3 regions of the Kocuria rhizosphaericola genome follow, and region 2 is predicted to be linked to each of the others. Evidence: predicted binding sites of a transcription regulator. Region 2 holds the regulator's gene; each other region holds the start of a gene.
What was found. Region 2 encodes LexA, which represses DNA repair genes until DNA is damaged. Its sites were predicted from a motif close to TCGAACANNTGTTCGA; they were not measured.

Region 1: a site for LexA is predicted at 2,810-2,825, ahead of ACH9D2_RS12460 (DUF6504 family protein). Genes of this name have one in related genera too.
Region 3: a site for LexA is predicted at 2,563-2,578, ahead of recA (recombinase RecA). Genes of this name have one in related genera too.

Annotation. Positions count from the first base shown of each region.
Region 1 covers NZ_JBISWK010000122.1:434-6,320, forward strand. The annotation lists gene ACH9D2_RS12445 (MOSC domain-containing protein) at 1-284, shown strand, start outside; gene ACH9D2_RS12450 (TIGR03885 family FMN-dependent LLM class oxidoreductase) at 452-1,420, opposite strand; gene ACH9D2_RS12455 (fumarylacetoacetate hydrolase family protein) at 1,525-2,364, opposite strand; gene ACH9D2_RS12460 (DUF6504 family protein) at 2,426-2,749, opposite strand; gene ACH9D2_RS12465 (GNAT family N-acetyltransferase) at 3,051-3,554, shown strand; gene ACH9D2_RS12470 (pyridoxamine 5'-phosphate oxidase family protein) at 3,678-4,109, opposite strand; gene ACH9D2_RS12475 (SOS response-associated peptidase family protein) at 4,158-4,997, opposite strand; gene ACH9D2_RS12480 (lipoyl protein ligase domain-containing protein) at 5,036-5,752, opposite strand; gene ACH9D2_RS12485 (nucleosidase) at 5,797-5,887, opposite strand, start outside.
Region 2 covers NZ_JBISWK010000188.1:2,261-8,147, reverse strand. The annotation lists gene hisB (imidazoleglycerol-phosphate dehydratase HisB) at 1-489, opposite strand, end outside; gene ACH9D2_RS19290 (histidinol-phosphate transaminase) at 630-1,733, opposite strand; gene ACH9D2_RS19285 (LysM peptidoglycan-binding domain-containing protein) at 1,809-2,231, opposite strand; gene lexA (transcriptional repressor LexA) at 2,574-3,353, shown strand; gene ACH9D2_RS19275 (ATP-dependent DNA helicase) at 3,460-5,538, opposite strand; gene hflX (GTPase HflX) at 5,543-5,887, opposite strand, start outside.
Region 3 covers NZ_JBISWK010000187.1:15,932-21,818, reverse strand. The annotation lists gene miaB (tRNA (N6-isopentenyl adenosine(37)-C2)-methylthiotransferase MiaB) at 1-476, opposite strand, end outside; gene ACH9D2_RS19240 (RecX family transcriptional regulator) at 637-1,269, opposite strand; gene recA (recombinase RecA) at 1,278-2,387, opposite strand; gene ACH9D2_RS19230 (DUF3046 domain-containing protein) at 2,622-2,843, opposite strand; gene ACH9D2_RS19225 (helix-turn-helix domain-containing protein) at 3,010-3,441, opposite strand; gene ACH9D2_RS19220 (CinA family protein) at 3,605-4,099, opposite strand; gene pgsA (CDP-diacylglycerol--glycerol-3-phosphate 3-phosphatidyltransferase) at 4,096-4,701, opposite strand; gene ACH9D2_RS19210 (FtsK/SpoIIIE family DNA translocase) at 4,740-5,887, opposite strand, start outside.

The DNA of each region.
Region 1 (5,887 bases), on a different contig from region 2:
GGGGCGCCCAGCTGGCCCCGCTGCTGGGCGAGGAGTTCGCGCTGGAGTCCCGGGGCGCCCTCGTCCGGCTGCGGGGCGGGCGGCCCGCCCACCCCTGCGCCTGGATGGACCGGGTGCTCGCCCCGGGCGCGCACGCCGCCATGCGGGGACGAGGCGGGCTGCGCTGCCGGCCGCTGTCCAGCGGTGTCCTGCACCGCGGACCGGCCGTGCTGCACAGTCCGGTCCCGCTCGAGCCGGAGCAGGCCGGGGCGGCAGTCCTGCGACAGCCCTCCCGGTTGCCGTGATCTCCTCCCGGCCCTGACGGTGGATTCCTGCGCGGCCGACTCGCCGTGCTCACCGGCGATCCGGGACCGACCTGGGCCGTCCCCGGCCACAGTGCGCGCACGCCGGCACGAACCCGGGCGGCCGTGTCCCGGGGCGTCCGACGGTGGTCGCCGTCGGACGCGGCGGCTCAGGCCCGCGCGAGCTGGGGCAGCACCGTGTCCCCGAAGGCGTCGAGGAAGCGGCTCTGCTCCTGCCCCACGTGGTGCAGGTAGATCTCGTCGAAGCCGAGCTCGGCGTACTCGTGCAGCCACTGGGCGTGCCGGCCGAGGTCGGCGGAGACGTTGACCGCCCCGGCGACCTGCTCGTCCCCGACGTCCTCCTGGACCGCCTTGCGCAGGTAGTCCTGGGGGGAGGCGAGCTCGGCCATGGTCACGGGGTCGAAGACGTTGGTGCGCCACTGGTCGAAGGCGATCGCCCGGGCCTGCTCCGGGTCGGGCGCCCAGCTCAGGTGCACCTGCAGCGCGGCACGGCCGGTGCCGCCGGCCTCGCGCCAGGAGTCGAGCATCCGGCGCAGGTCCTCCAGGGGCTGCTGGACGGTGATGAAGCCGTCGGCCACCGGGGCGAAGCGGCGGACCGTCGCCGGGGTGAGCGCGGCCACGAGCAGGGCGGGCGGGACCGCCGGCGGGTCCCAGACCCGGGCGCGGTCGGCGTGGAACGGCTCTCGGCAGGACACCTCCTCGCCCGCGTGCAGCCGGCGGACGACGTCGAAGCTGCCCTCGAGGAACCGCTGCCGCTGCTCCTTGACCGGCCAGTCCGGGGAGACGGCCCGCTCGTTGAGCTTCTGCCCGCTGCCCAGGGCGGCCCAGAGCCGGCCGGGGAACATGCGGGCGAGGGTGGCCGTGGCCTGGGCGGTGACTACGGGGTGGTAGCGCCGGCCCGGGGCGTGCACGAACCCGAACGTCAAGTCCGTGGTGGCCAGGGCCGCGCCCAGCCAGGACAGGGCGAACCCGGAGTGGCCCTGGTGCGGTGACCACGGCTCGAGGTGGTCGGAGCACATGGCGGCGCCGAAGCCGGCCTGCTGGGCGTGCCCGACGTCGCGCAGCAGCTGCTCGGGAGGGATCTGCTCGTGCGAGGCGTGGAAGCCGATGGTCGCCATGGGGTCCTCCGGTCGAAGGCGGGAACAGAGCGGTCGGAACAGAAAGATCGGAACAGAGCGGTCGGACCAGGACGGGCACAGGGGGACGGGTGCCGCGGACCGGGTCAGCCGGAGGCCGCCCGGAGGTCCTCGGCAGGGGTGCAGAGGTTGCGCAGCTCGCCGATGCCCTCGATCTCGGTGACGACCTCCTGGCCGTCGCGCAACCAGATCCGGCGGGGCTTCTTGGCCAGGCCCACGCCGGCGGGGGTGCCGCAGGCCACGAGGTCCCCGGGCTCGAGGGTCAGGAAGCGGCTGAGGTACTCGACCAGCTCCACGGCGGAGAAGATCATCAGGTCGGTGCGGGAGTCCTGGTGCAGCACGCCGTCCACGGCGCAGCGGATCGCCAGCCCCGCCTCGGGGTCGACCTCGTCGGCGGTCACGACCACGGGGCCCACCGGGGTGGTGCGGTCGAAGTTCTTGCCCTGGAACCACTCGGAGGTCCGGCCCTGCCAGTCCCGCACCGAGATGTCGTTCATGATGGTGTACCCGGCGATCGCGGCCCGTGCCTGGTCGAGCCTGGCGTGGCGCAGGGGTGAGCCGATCACCACGGTGAGCTCGGCCTCCCAGTCGATCTTCTCGGACTCCTCCGGCATGGCGATGGGGTCGGTGGGACCGATGAGCGCGGTGGCGTACTTCGCGAAGATCGTGGGGTGCTTCGGGATGTCCTGGCCGACCTCCTCCGCGTGGTCGTAGAAGTTCAGTCCGGCGCACAGGACCTTGCCCGGGTGCAGGACGGGCGTCGCCAGGTCCTCCGGGGCCGGCGCGGGGCCCGGCTCCCCCGGCAGGCGCAGGTCGCCCCCGGCCAGGAGGGCCCCGACGTCGGGGACCGGGAGGTAGACGGTGCGCCCGTTCTCCTGCCGGAAGGCCTGGGTGGTGCCGTCTCGTCGCACGGTGCCGAGTCTCACGGGTGCTCCCTCACGTTCTGCGGTGCGGTCTCCGCCTCGATCCTATGCACCCCGGACGGGCCTATGCACAGCGCACCACCCGGGCCCCCGAGGCGCTCGTGGCCGCGAGCAGCCGCCAGCGCCCGGTGTCGAGGGTGTGGACGAGCTCGAGGGTCAGCAGCTCGGAGCGGGCGTTCAGCTGGACCTGGACCCGCCACATCTGCTGGTCCACCGCCCCGATCCCGCGGTCCTGGGGGAGTCGCGCGTCCTCGGACCACCAGGCGCGCCGCTCGTACCAGCGGACGGGGTCCTGGGCCACCCGGTAGTTCCGCCCGCGCCAGCGCACGCCCACCGGCACCCCGTCCGTGTCGCAGTCCACGTCGACGCTCTCCGTCAGGAAACCCACGGCAGCTCCTCTCTCCCTCGGCCGGCGCCCGATCCGCGGTGCGCCCTGTTCCCTGGAAGCTAGAACACCTGTACGACACGCTAACCCCTCGGGGCACACGAGCGGAACAGGTGTTCCCCTCCGGTGGCGGTTCCGACCGAGGTGTTTGCTTCTGCGACTCGAGGCGGGGAAGCATGGACAAGCCCAGCGAAATGGATACGCTGAGAGCACGGAGGGCGTGCCCTGCGCGACCCGCCCGGACGTCCCTTGTCCCTCGTCCGACCCGCCGGAACGTACCGGCGTCGACCTCACGGAGGCCTCCATGCCCGGAACCATCACGCTGATCGCCCACACCGCGGTGAACACCAGGACTCCCGCCGTGAACCTGCGTCCGGCCGCCCCGGAGGACGCCGACAGTCTCGCCCAGCTCTACTACTCCTCCTACGAGCAGGGCGGGGTCTCCAGTCTGCAGGAGGCCCACGAGGTGATCCGGGGGGTCTTCGACGGGGAGTACGGTCCCTTCCTGCCCGACGCCTCGCCGGTGGTGGTCGACGACGACGGGACCGTGGTGGCCGCAGCGCTCGTGCTGGCCCGGCGGGTCGGCGAGGACCTCCCCGACGTCCCCTACATCTTCGAGCTGTTCACGGCGGCCTCCCGCCGCCGCCAGGGCCTCGCCGAGCAGCTCGTGCGCTGTGCCATGAGCACCCTCTACGACAACGGCTACGACCAGGTCTGCCTGCGGATTGCCGAGGACAACGCGGCGGCGCTCGCGCTCTACCTGACGCTCGACTTCAACCGCTGGGTTCCCGAGACGGACTACGTCTGAGCCCGGCGGGCGCTCCGGCGCCGGGGACGCCGCAGGAGACGCCGGGGAGAACGCCGGAAGAAACGTCACGGGGACGGCCCGGGGCCCGCGAACGCGGCTCCCGGGCCTTCCCCCGTGGACGGGTCAGAGCGCGAACTCCTCCCGGGCCGGGGGCTCGACGGCGACGTCGACGAACCGCGCCCAGCGCAGGCCCACCTCGACGAGCCGGGTGGATTCGGGCTCGTGGCCGCCGGAGCCGGGGTGGCGGGTCTCCAGCCGCTGCCCCGCTTCCTGCGCCGCGTCGCCCTCGAGCACTGCCGCGTCGCCCTCGAGCTGGAACTCCTGGCCCGTTCCGGAGATCAGCACCAGGGAGACCCGCGGGTCGGAGCTGAGGTTGGAGAACTTGCGGCTCGCGATGTTCGTGCCGAAGACCAGGCGGCCGTCGTCGTCCGCCACGAGGTTGACCCAGGCGGACTCGGGGTATCCCCGGTCGCTGTTGGTCGCCACGACGCCACCGCCGTGGGCGCGGACGAAGTCCACGATGCGGCCGACGGTGTCCGGTGAGGCAGGGGTCATCGAGGTGCTCCTTCGGGACGGGGACAGGTCAGGGACCACGGTACGCGCTCAGAACAGGGCGGGCTGCGGGTCCACGAGCTCCGGGGAGTTGTTGCGCACGTTGCCGACCGCCGGGTCCACCGGGTCGAGCACCCAGCGGGCGGCCGTACGGTGCGCCTCGGCCCGGGCCAGGTCCACGAGCTGCGGGGCGTCCTCCTCCCCCGGGCGCAACCAGTCCCCCACGTGCTCGGGCGCCAGCGGGATGGGCATCCGGTCGTGCAGACCGTGCAGCTCCGTGAGCACCGGGTGCTCGGCGGAGGGCTCCGGGGAGTCGGTGGTGAGGATCGAGCAGGACAGCAGCCACGTGCTCCCCGCGCCGTCCCGGCCGGGCTGCAGGGCCGCGGAGTGCAGCTCCGTGCCCTCGGGCACCCGCCACCACTCGTAGATCCCGGCGAACCAGATGGTCTCCTCCGGCTCGGCCGGGTGGATGTAGTAGGGCTGCTTCCGCCCGCCCCGCCCGGCGCCGGGCTCCTTCTTCCACTCGTAGTAGCCGTTGGCCGGGACCGCGCACCGGCGGGCGCGGACCGCCTTGCGGAAGGACGGCTTCTCGAGGACGGTCTCCGACCGCGCGTTGAACATCTTCGACCCGACCGCCGGGTCCTTGGCCCAGCCCGGGACCAGTCCCCAGCGGGCCACGTGCAGCTCGCGGACCAGCTCACCGTCGTCGCCCCGGCCGTCCCCGCCCGTCAGGCGCTCGAGGACGATCGGGACGTCGGTGGTGGGCGCGGTGTTCCAGTTGGCCCGCAGCCGCTCCTGGTCGGCGGCGTCCCCGAGGCTCTCGTCCGGGACGGCCCCGGTCTCGGCCACGAGGTCGCCCACGGCCCGGGCGATGACATAGCGTCCGCACATCTGCTGCCTCCTCGGTCTGCCCGGCCCGCGGCCGGGGCTCAGTCGGTGAGCTGCCCGTACCCCAGGTACTCGGAGTACATGCCGTACACCTTGCGGATCCCGCGCTCGACGTCGGCCACGGTGGTGCCCGGGCGCAGGTCGTCCACGGCCCCCGCGGTGACGGGGTCCCAGTCCAGGTCGAGGGCGGCGTAGACGTCGGTGAGCACCGAGCGGATGGGCTCGGACTGCTCGACGACCAGCACGGTGCTGAAGTACCAGGCGCCCGCGACCACCCGCTGGGCGGTCCCGGCCAGCTTCACCTTCCGGCCCGGGGTCGACGACGACGCCGGGTGCGTCCCGTGCACGCTGTGCTCCCCGGCGCAGTACTCGCCCGGGATCTCGCCGACGTCGGCCTCGATCTCGAGCTCCTCCAGGGCGGCCACGATCATGTCGCCGAAGAGGCGGTAGCGGTCCTGGATGCCCGAGGTGGGGTCCTCGGCGGCCTCGAGGTGGTCGATGATCAGGCACCCGCCGTGGTAGGCGGCGGCCCGGCCCCCGACCTTGCGGACCAGGGGCTCGAACCCGCTCTCGCGGGCGGCCCGGGCGGCGTCGGCGAAGCCAGGGCGCAGCTCGTCCCGGCGCCCGAAGGCGACCGTGGGGGCCGGTTCGTAGAGGCGCAGGACGGGCCCGTCGCGGCGCACGTCGGCGAGGAGGGTCATGGCGCTCTCGTAGTCCTGCTGGGCGCCCAGGGACTCGCGCTGGCGGAGAAGTTTCATGCTGGTCCCAGTCTAGTGGCGGATCCGGACGGCCCTGCGTCGGGTCATGACCGGGCGATCCCGCTGCCGCGGAACCACTGCCCCAGGGCCAGGGCGCTGACCTCCACCTTCTCGGCCCACGCGACCGCCTCCTCG
Region 2 (5,887 bases):
GCAGATCCCGGCGTGGTGGGCGAGGGACTCGAAGACGTGCTGGACCATGGAGCCGGTGAAGTGCCCGCCGATGAGGTGGTACTGCTGGCCCTCCGGCTCCCCCGTGTGCACCACGTAGGGCCGGCCGGAGATGTCGACCACGGCGTTGGCCAGGGCCTCGTCCAGCGGGACGGTCGCCTCGCCGAAGCGGCGGATCCCGGCCTTCTCGCCCAGCGCCTGGCGCAGGGCGTCCCCGAGGACGATCGCGGTGTCCTCGACGGTGTGGTGGACGTCGATGTGGGTGTCCCCGGTGGCCCGGATGCGCATGTCGATCAGGGAGTGCTTCGACAGCGCGGTCAGCATGTGGTCGTAGAACGGCACGGAGGTGTCGATGTCGTTCTCGCCGGTGCCGTCGAGGTCGATCTCGACGGACACCGAGGACTCGCTCGTGCGCCGCTCCAGGGCGGCGCGGCGGGGCGCACGGGTGCCGGTGGGGGTCTGGTCGCTCATTCGGTGGGAACTCCTCGCGGGCGCGGCACGGCCGTCGGCGGGCCGCGGTGGGTCCGGGCCGGGCCGCGGGGCGGCGGCTCGGGCCCGGGGGTGGTCTGCTTCCATGCTATCCGGGTCGGGGAGGGCCCGGCCCGGACTGCTCAACCGCCGGAGACGATGCGCTCCATGCTGGTGAGGAACGCGGTGGTCTCCTCCTCGGTGCCGGCGGTGACCCGCAGGTGGCCGGGGATCCCGACGTCCCGCACGAGCACCCCGTCCTCGAGCAGCGCCTCCCACATGGCCCGGGAGTCCGCCATGCCGCCGAAGAACACGAAGTTCGAGTCCGACTCGGAGGGCTCGAGCCCGAGGCGCTCGAGCTCGTCGACGATCCGGTCGCGCTGCCTCTTGATGTCTTCCACGTTGGCCAGCAGCGACCCCGAGTGGCGCAGCGCCGCGAGGGCCGTGGCCTGGGTGACGGCCGACAGGTGGTAGGGCAGCCGGACGAGGCGCACGGCGTCGGCGACCTCGGGTGCCGCCGCGAAGTAGCCCAGGCGGGCGCCGGCGAGCGCGAACGCCTTGCTCATGGTGCGGGAGACGATCAGGCGGGGCCGGCCCTCGAGCAGCGTGAGCGCGGTGGGGGTGCCGCCGTGGGAGAACTCGGCGTACGCCTCGTCGACCACCACGACCGTGTTGAACTCCTCCCCCGCCTCGTACACGGCGGTGACCACGTCGGCGCCCAGCGCCGTGCCCGTCGGATTGTTGGGCGAGCACAGGAAGACGACGTCCGGGCGGTGCCGGCGCACCTGCTCGGCGGCGGACTCCGCGGCCAGGCCGAAGTCGGCCGCGCGCTCCCCCGCGACGAAGCCGGTGTGCGTCCCGGAGGCCAGCAGCGGGTACATCGAGTAGGTGGGGACGAAGCTGAGCAGGGTGCGGCCGGGGCCGCCGAAGGCCTGCAGGATCTGCTGCAGGATCTCGTTGGAGCCGTTGGCCGCCCACAGGTTCTCGGCCCCGAGCCCGTGGCCGAGGTACGCGGCGAGCTCCTCGCGCAGGGCGGTGAATTCTCGGTCCGGGTACCGGTTGAGGGTCCGGGCCGCCTCCGTCACCTCCTGGACGATCGCCGCGTGCACGTCCACCGGGACCGGATGGGTGTTCTCATTCGTGTTGAGCGCCACGGCGACGTCGAGCTGCGGGGCGCCGTACGGCATCTTGCCGCGCAGGTCGTCGCGGAGCGGGAGGGCGTTGAGTCGGTCCAGGTTCTGCGTCACCCGAACAGTTTAGTGCTCCGCCCCGGTGCTCCGGCCCAGGGCCGCGCGCCGGCCGTCCGGCTCGGGGTGGGCGGCTCAGGCGGCCGGGACCTCGAGGAGCTGGCCCGCCACGAGCACGGAGCTGTCCAGGTCGTTGAGCTCCACGATCTCGTCCATGACCTCCCGCGGGTCCCGGTCCGGGTCGGCGGTCACGGCGAGCTCCCACAGGCTCTGCCCGGGGAACACGGTGGTCTGCTCCGTCCCTGATCCCAGGACGGGCTCGCTCGTGGCCGTGGCCGTCGAGGGGACGAGGAAGATCACCGCGAGCACGACCAGGGCGGCGGAGCCGGCGAGGACGGGCAGCCCCAGGAACACCAGGCGGCCGCGGCGGGTCAGGGTCAGCGGGGTGCGGGAGCGCGCGGAGCGAGCACGCCGGGCCGCTCGGCCGAGGCCTCCCGCGGCTCCTGCGGATCCGTGGCGGCGCGCGACGACGGCGCTGAGGGTGGCACTGGCACTCATGACATGAACTCCTTGACGTTCCCGCGCGGAGCGGGCGATCTCGAACACCGGTCCGGTCGACGACCTCTCGGGGCCTCCATTCGATCGAACATACTTTCGAATACCGATGACCCATGTCTAGCACGTGTCTGCGAACGCTGTCGACACCGGGTCGTACATATGTTTGAACACGCACGGCGTGTCGCCTAGGCTGAGGGCGTGTTCGGGCCTCGGGCCGGCGCGCGCCGCGGACCCCCTGGCGCCTTCCGACCGGGACCCATCGAACCACCCGGGTCCGACATCGGAACCGGGTCCGCGCACACCGGCGGCACCGGCAGCCGGACGGGAAAGGACGACGCTCCCATGGCCCAGGCCCCCACCCCCGAGGAGCCCCGCGCGCGGGGCGCCCGCTCCGGGGCGCGCTCGCGCAGCCGCGGACTCAGCGTGCGCCAGCGCACCATCCTCGAGGCCATCCAGCGCTCCATCGCCGAGCACGGCTATCCGCCGTCCATGCGGGAGATCGGGGACCTCGTGGGCCTGGCCTCGCTCTCGAGCGTGACCCACCAGCTCTCCCAGCTCGAGAAACTGGGCTATCTGCGCCGCGACCCCAAGCGGCCCCGGGCCATGGAGGTGCTCACGCCGCTGCAGCTGCGCGGTACCGACGGCTCGGAACCCGCCGAGCCGTCGCACGAGGCCGCCGCGGCGCCCACCGGCCGCACCGCGCGCCCCGCCGCCCACGACGCCGTGGCCGAGCTGTCCACCTCGGCGGACGTGACGATGGTCCCGCTGGTCGGCCACATCGCCGCCGGCGGGCCGATCACGGCCGAGCAGTCCGTCGAGGACGTCCTCGCGCTGCCCCGCCAGCTGGTCGGGCACGGCGAGCTGTTCATGCTGCGCGTCAAGGGCGACTCGATGATCGACGCCGCGATCTGCGACGGCGACTGGGTCGTGGTGCGCCGGCAGAGCGCCGCCGACAACGGGGACATCGTGGCGGCCCTGCTCGACGACGAGGCGACCGTCAAGACGTTCCGCCAGCGGGACGGCCACACGTGGTTGCTGCCGCAGAACACACGGTACGAGCCGATCCTCGGCGACCACGCCACCGTCATGGGCAAGGTCGTCTCGGTGCTGCGCAGCCTCTGAGCCGCTGCACGCCCCCGGTGCCCGGGCCCCCGCCGTCGGCGGGGGCCCGGTCCCGTCCGGGCGCAGCGCGCGGTCAGGACGTGCTCGGTGCGCGCCGGACGCGTGCTCAGCCCGTGGCGAGCCGCTGCAGCGCCCCGAGCACCACGGAGCGGTCCGTGGTGGTCCACAGCGGCGGCAGGGACCCACGCAGGAAACCGCCGTAGCGGGCGGTCGCGATCCGGGAGTCCAGGATCGCCACGACGCCCCGGTCCCCGCCCGCGCGGATGAGCCGCCCGGCCCCCTGGGCGAGCCGAACGGCCGCGTGCGTTGCGGAGACGGACATGAACCCGTTGCCGCCGGCCCGCTCCGCGGCCCGGCTGCGGGCGCTCGCCAGCGGGTCGTCCGGGCGCGGGAAGGGGATCCGGTCGATCATCACGAGCCGGCACGAGGCACCCGGGACGTCGACGCCCTGCCACAGGCTCATCGTGCCGAACAGGCTCGTGGACGGGTCGTCGGTGAACTCCTGGACGAGTCCCGCCAGCGACGACTCCCCCTGGCACAGGATGGGCAGGTCGGTGCGCTCGCGCAGGGCCTCGGCCGCCTCCTCCGCCGCCCGGCGGGAGGAGAAGAGCCCCAGGGCCCCGCCCCGGGAGGCCTCCAGCAGGGCCAGCATCTCGTCCAGCTGGGCCTCCGTGAGGCGACGGCCGGGCTTCTCCAGGTGCTTGGCGAGGTAGAGGATGCCCTGCCTCGGGTAGTCGAACGGGCTGCCGACGTCCACGCCCTCCCAGCGGGGGGCGCCGTCGCCGCGCAGGCCGAGGGCGCCGGCCGCGGAGTCGAAGGACGAGCCGACGGACAGGGTCGCGGAGGTGAGCACCACGGTGCGCCCGTCGAAGAGCCCCTCCCGCAGGGTGCCGGCCACGCTGAGCGGGGCCACGTGCAGGGTCGCCGGGTCGGTGTCCTCGGCGGGGACGTAGCCGCGGCCGGGCTCCCAGCCGCCCTGCCGGGAGATCCACAGCACCTCCCGGTGCTCCTCGGCGGCGAGGATCCGCTCGGCCAGGTCGAGGACGTCGCTCACCCGGGAGCGGGCCATCTGCCGGCCGGCGTCCCCGTCCTTCTCCCCGGCACCGGCCTTGGACTCGGTCATGACGGTGCGGGCGGCGTCCCGGATCTGGGCCACGGCCGCCGCCTGGGCGTCGCCGAGGCCGCGGTGCAGCAGCTCGGCCGGGGCGCCCGTCAGGGCGGCCTCGAGGTTGGCGGCCCCGGCCGTGAGGGAGTCGGAGCTCGCGGAGGTGTGCTTGCGCACGGACGACGCGGCCGAGCGCACCATGGCCGCGGAGAGCTGGCCGGTGACGGCGCCCGTCACCCGGTCCTGGAGCTCGTGGGCCTCGTCGATGACCACGACGTCGTGCTCGGGCAGCACGGTGATCCCCTCGAACGCGTTGATCGCGAGCAGGGCGTGGTTGGTGATGACGATGTCGGCCTCACCGGCCCGCTGCTTGGCGAGCTCGGCGAAGCAGTCCTCGAACAGGGGGCAGCTGCGGCCCAGGCACTCCTTGGCCGTGACGGACACCTGGCGCCAGGCGCGGTCGCTGACGCCAGGGAGCACCTCGTCCCGGTCGCCCGTCCCGGTGACCCGGGCCCACTCCCGGAGGCGCTGGACCTCCTGGCCCAGCCGCCCGGGGTTCTCGGCGGCCGCCGGCTGCGGCGCGCCGGGGTGCGGGGCGGCGTCGGGCAGCGCGAACAGCGCGCCGGGCTCGTCGTCGGACGGATAGCCGCCCTCGAGCTTGTGCAGGCACGCGTAGTTGCTGCGGCCCTTGAGCAGGGCGACGTCCACGTCGCGCTCGAGCTCGCCCTCGAGGGCGGCCAGCAGCCGCGGCACGTCCCGGCCCACGATCTGCGACTGCAGCGCGAGCGTCGCCGTGGCCACGACCACGGGCTTGTCCGCGTGCTGGGCGTGCTCGACGAGCGGGGCCAGGTACGCGAGGGACTTGCCGGTGCCGGTCCCCGCCTGGACCAGCAGGTGCCGGCCGCGGTCCAGAGCCTCGGCGACCTTGGCGGTCATCAGCCGCTGGCCGTCCCGGACCTGCCCGCCCATCGCGGTGACGGCGGTGTCCAGCAGGGCCAGGGCGTCCTTCGCCCCCGGCAGGGTCTCGGGGCGCACGGCGGAGACGTCGTGCCCGGCCTCGTCCACGAATGCGGCGGACACGCGCTCAGGCGCTCTCGGCGCCGAAGCCGGGAGCGTGCTCGGGGGCGAACTCCGCGAGCTCGGCCGCGAGGTCCTCGCGGACCTTCACGAGCAGGTGGGTGCCCTCGGGCAGGTGCTCGGTGCGCAGGATCTCGGCGTCCCAGTCGTGCAGCCGGCTGACCACGTCACCGCGCTGGTACGGGACCAGCAGCTCCAGCACCGTCTCGGGGCGCGGGATGGACTCGCTGATCCGCTGCCTCAGCTCCTCGATGCCCTCCCCCGTGCGGGCGGAGACCACCACCACGTTGCGCTCGCGCTGCTTGATCCGCTCGACCACGAACGGGTCGGCGGCGTCCACCTTGTTCAGGGC
Region 3 (5,887 bases), on a different contig from region 2:
CGCTTGGTGGGCAGGGTCGAGGGGAAGACCTCGAGGGCGTCGAGGATCTCCAGCTGCGCCTCGGCATTGTGCCGGGAGCGCTCCAGCAGGGTGGGCAGGGAGCCGATGTTGTGGGTGCCGAAGACGACGTCGACCCACGGGGCGCGCTCGAGGATCGTGTCCTGGTCCTTCTGCGCGAGGCAGCCGCCGACGGCGATCTGCAGGTCCTTGTTGCGCTTCTTGGCGGGCACGAGCTGGCCGAGGTTGCCGTAGAGCTTGTTGTCGGCGTTCTCGCGCACGGCGCAGGTGTTGAACACCACGAGGTCCGGCTCGCCGCCGGCGGCGGGGACGTAGCCGGCGGCCTCGAGCAGACCCGTGATCCGCTCGGAGTCGTGGACGTTCATCTGGCACCCGAACGTGCGCACCTCGTAGGAGCGCGGTGCAGGTGCGGCGGAGGACGCGGTCGGGTCCGGGGAAAGGGCTGCGGGGGTCGACATCACCGGTCAATTGTACGGGCCGCCGGCCGTGCCCGTCCCCTCGACCCCACCGCGCGGGCGCTCGGCCCCCAGCGGCGGCCGAGCGCGCACCGGCCCCGCTCGCCGGGCCCGGTCACCTCCGCAACGGGCACCCCGCCCGGACCGGCGACCGGGCCCGGCGTCATGGCGTCTCCGGGTGCTCTCCGCCGAGCTCCTCGTCCGGGACCGGGGTGCCGGAGCGCGCCTCGAGCTCCTCCTTCACCACGGCGAAGGCCAGGCCGGGCGGGTAGCCCTTCCGACCGAGCATCCCGACCACCCGCCGCACGGCCTTGTCCCGGGCGGCGCGATCGGTCGGATCCAGCCCGGCGGGGAGCTTGCGGCGCACCAGCTCGGCGGCGTCCTCCCGCTCGTCCTCGTCGGTGCGCTGCTCGAGCGCCGACTCGGCGATCTCCCCCGTCACCCCGCGGGTCGCGAGCTCCCGGCGGATCGCGGAGCGGGAGAGCTTGCGGGAGCTCGCGCGGGAGCGGACGTAGAGCTCCGCGTACTGGGCGTCGTCGACGAGGTCGACCTCCTCGAAGCGGTCCAGCACCTCCCGGGCGGCGTCCTCGGGGACGTTGCGGTCGGCGAGCTTGTCCTCGAGCTGCTTGCGGCTCTTCGCCGAGGAGGTGAGCTGGCGCAGGACGATCGCCCGGGCCACCTCCCTCGGGTCCGGTTCGGCGTCCTGCGCCGGGGACGCCCCCGCCGCCGGGCCCTCCGGCCCGTGGTGGCGGGCGGAGGACCGGCGGCGCCGGCGTGCGTACGGGCTCTCGGTCACGGACCCGCTCAGAAGGCCGGGCCGGCGACCTCGGTGGGCAGCCCGACCACCGGCGGCTCCTCCGCGGTCTCCTCGGCCGCCTCCGGCTCCTCGACCACCCCGAGCTTCACCAGGATCCGGCGCTCGATCTCCTCGGCCAGCTCCGGGTTGTCCTTGAGGAACCGGCGCGAGTTCTCCTTGCCCTGTCCGAGCTGGTCGCCCTCGTAGGTGAACCACGCCCCGGACTTCTTCACGATGCCGTGCTCCACGCCCATGTCGATGAGCCCGCCCTCGGTGGAGATGCCCTCTCCGTAGAGGATGTCGAACTCGGCCTGCTTGAAGGGCGGGGCCATCTTGTTCTTCACGATCTTGGCCCGGGTCCGGTTGCCCACCGGGTTGGCCCCGTCCTTGAGGGTCTCGATGCGGCGCACGTCCACACGGACCGAGGCGTAGAACTTGAGCGCCTTGCCACCGGTGGTGGTCTCGGGGCTGCCGAAGAACACGCCGATCTTCTCGCGCAGCTGGTTGATGAAGATCGCGGTGGTGTTGGAGTGCGAGAGCCGGCCGGTGATCTTGCGCAGGGCCTGGCTCATGAGGCGCGCCTGCAGGCCCACGTGGCTGTCGCCCATCTCGCCCTCGATCTCGGCCTTGGGCACCAGGGCCGCCACCGAGTCGATGACGATGATGTCGATGGACCCGGAGCCCACGAGCATGTCCATGATCTCCAGGGCCTGCTCGCCGGTGTCCGGCTGCGAGACCAGCAGGTTGTCGGTGTCCACGCCGAGCTTCTCCGCGTAGGCGGGGTCGAGAGCGTGCTCGGCGTCGATGAAGGCCGCGATCCCGCCGGCCTTCTGGACGTTGGCGACCGCGTGCAGGGCGACCGTCGTCTTGCCGGAGGACTCCGGGCCGTAGATCTCCACGACGCGACCGCGCGGGAACCCGCCGATGCCCAGTGCGACGTCCATCGCGATCGAGCCGGTGGGGATGGTCTCGATCTTGGTCGCCGGGCGATCGCCCAGGCGCATCACCGAGCCCTTGCCGTAGTTCTTGTCGATCTGCGCGAGAACGGTGTCGAGCGCCTTCTCGCGGTCGCTGCCGAACTGCTGGTCGGCGCTTTGCTTGTTGCCCTTGGCTGCCATGGTTCACCTCGTGTTCGGGGGGTTCCGCCGGTGCGGCAGGAACCGTTGCTGCTGGTCTTTTCGTGTTCCACGGTATCGCCGGGGTCGGACACCGTAACGCTTTCGCGCGGGGTCTGGGGAGGATCGGTGCTTGCCACTCCGGGACGGGACCGGCTGTGCAGTCCGTCCCGCGTCTTCGAATATACCTTCGAAGCGGTTCCGGGTCCACGGGCACGCCGCGGACGGCGCAGCCCGTCAGTCCTGGGGCGGGCGGTCCACGCCCCACCAGCGGGTCTCCGGGACGTCCTGGGCCCGGCAGAGGGCGAACCACACGGTGCGCGGATCGACGCCGGACTCGATGGCCTCCGTGGCCGTCCGGTGGCCGAGCTCCCCGAGCACCAGGTCCCGGGCCAGGACCTTGCTGTAGCCCGCGCCGAACTCGTCGGCCATGAGCTGCCAGAAGCTGCTCAACCTCATCCGCGTCCTCCTCCGTCGTGCTGCCGGCCGGGGATCGTACCGGCGGTCGTGCCGCTCCATCCTGCCATCCGGGCTGTTCGGCCGCCGCAGGCCGGAGGGCCCGTCGGTCCTGGGACCGACGAGCCCTCCGGGACGTCGTGGACGGGCGGCGGGCCGCCCGGGCGGATCAGCGGGCGCCGGCCGCGGCGGCCTCGCCGCCGTTGACGCGGCCGAACTCCCGCGAGTACTGCTCGGTGAGATCGCTGGGCACCGTGTCCGGGACCAGCAGGCCCTCGGCGTAGGCCAGGCGGTCCGCGACCTCGCGCAGCATCTGGGACATCGGGATGTCGAGCGCTGCGCAGATCGACGCGAGCAGCTCGGAGGAGGCCTCCTTCTGGCCGCGCTCCACCTCGCTGAGGTAGCCGAGCGACACACGCGCGCTGTGGGAGACCTCTCGGAGGGTGCGTCCCTGGCGCTGACGAACGCTGCGCAGAACCTCACCGATCTCCTGGCGGAGTACACCCATCTTCATGTCCTTCGTCTCGGTGCCGTGGTCCTCGTCCAGGCCCACGTCCTTCCAACGGACGACGCCATTGACGGACACGGGTTGCTTGGTCATGTGAATCGCTTGTCTCCTCGTGTGTACGGCAGCTTCACCGCCTGTTGCGGGCGGTGCCCCGGCGCCGGCCGGTCGACATCTTGACTTCGATCGGCTCAACTCGAGCCTGCGATCATTGCTAACCCCGCTGACGGTTCCATTCTTCCCCGCAGGGGGCGATTTTTCACTGGGAGTTGGCTGGGAGCACCACAGCGGCCGTGAGGCGCTCCAGGGCGGCGTGCACGGCGGCCGCCCGGATGGTGGCCCGGTCCCCCGCCGCGGACAGCTCGTGGACGGCGGATCCGGCAGGTCCGGCGATGCCCAGGTAGACCGTGCCCACGGGCTTGCCGTCGTGCGGCTCGGGACCCGCGGCGCCCGTCGTGGAGACGGCCCAGTCCGTGCCGAGGCGGCGGCGGGCGCCCTCGGCCATGGCGACCGCGACGTCCGGGTCGACGGAGCCCCGCTCGGCGAGCAGCCGGGCCGGGACCCCGAGGACGTCGGTCTTGACCCGGTTCGAGTAGGACACGACCCCGCCCTCGAAGCAGGCCGAGGCCCCCGGCACGTCGACGACGGCCGCGGCGAGCGCGCCCCCGGTGAGGGACTCCGCGGTCGCCACCGTGAGGGACCGCCGGACGGCCTCCTCGACGAGCGCCCGGGCGGCCGGCTGCGGGTCCGTCACGCCGCGTCCCGCTCGGCCAGGGCGCGACGGCGCAGCTGCACCGCCTTGACGACGTAGTCCACACCGGTCACGACCGTGACCACGAGGGCCGCTCCCATCGCGATCCAGCCCAGCCACGGCCACCACGCGCCCACCAGCGGGACCAGCGGGAGCAGCAGGAGCAGGAGAGCCACGGTCTGCAGGACCGTCTTGAGCTTGCCGCCCTTCGAGGCCGCCATCACCCCGTAGCGGATGACGACGAATCGCATGAGCGTGATCCCCCACTCCCGGACGAGGATCACCACGGTCACCCACCACCACAGCTCGCCGAGCATCGAGAGCACCACGAACGCGGCGCCGGTCAGCAGCTTGTCCGCGATCGGGTCCGCGATCTTGCCGAAGCTCGTGATCAGCCCGCGCGCCCGGGCGATGTCGCCGTCGAGCTTGTCCGTGTACATCGCGACCGCGAAGACCGCCAGGGCGGCCCACCGCATGCCCAGGGAGTCCTCCCCCTGGGTGCCCCCCACCCACAGGAACCAGACGAAGAAGGGCACCAGCACGATGCGCAGGGCGGTCAGCGCGTTCGGCAGGTTGAGGTTGGACGCCGGGTCCGCGGGGCTCATCGTGTACTCACTTTCTGGTGGGTCGGGGTGGGTCCGGCTCAGCGGCCGGTCAGCTGCCAGGCGTCCTCGGAGCCCTCCGGGTCCTCGGCGCCGTCGCCGTGGTCGGTCGCGGTCCGGGCCAGCGAGGCCTCGACCGGGTCCTCGCCGTAGTCCACGGATCCGCCCTGCGGGGCGGGCGGCTCCTCGCCGCGGAGCACGGCGAGGGTCGCGGCGAGGTCGTCGGGCTTGACGAGCACGTCGCGCGCCTTGGACCCCTCCGAGGGTCCGACGACGCCGCGGGACTCCAGCAGGTCCATGAGCCGGCCGGCCTTGGCGAAGCCGACGCGCAGCTTGCGCTGGAGCATGGAGGTGGACCCGAACTGGGTGGTCACCACGAGCTCGGTGGCCTGCAGCAGGACGTCGAGGTCGTCCCCGATGTCCTCGTCGATGGTCTTCTTGGGGGCCTCCTGCACCACGTCCTGGCGGTAGTGGGCCTTCATCTGGCCCTTGACGTGGTCGACGACCTCGTGGATCTCGGACTCGGTGACCCACGCGCCCTGCACGCGCATCGGCTTGGAGGCGCCCATGGGCAGGAACAGGGCGTCGCCCTGGCCGATGAGCTTCTCGGCGCCCGGCTGGTCCAGGACCACGCGGGAATCCGTGACCGAGGACGTCGCGAACGCCATCCGGGAGGGCACGTTGGCCTTGATCAGGCCGGTGACCACGTCCACCGAGGGCCGCTGGGTGGCGAGCACCAGGTGGATGCCGGCGGCGCGGGCGAGCTGGGTGATCCGCACGATCGCGTCCTCGACGTCGCGCGGGGCGACCATCATGAGGTCCGCGAGCTCGTCGACGATCACGAGCAGGTACGGGTACGGCCGGATCACGCGCTTCGAGCCGGGCTCGGGCTGGACCTTGCCGTTGCGCACGGCCTTGTTGAAGTCGTCGACGTGCTTGTACCCGTAGTGGGAGAGGTCGTCGTAGCGGGCGTCCATCTCCCGCACGACCCACTGCAGCGCCTCGGCGGCCTTCTTGGGGTTGGTGATGATGGGCGTGATCAGGTGGGGCACGCCCTCGTAGGCGGTCAGCTCGACCCGTTTGGGGTCGACCATCACCATCCGCACCTCGTCCGGGGTGGCGCGCATCAGGAGCGAGACGATCATCGAGTTCACGAAGCTCGACTTGCCGGCGCCGGCGACGAGCAGGT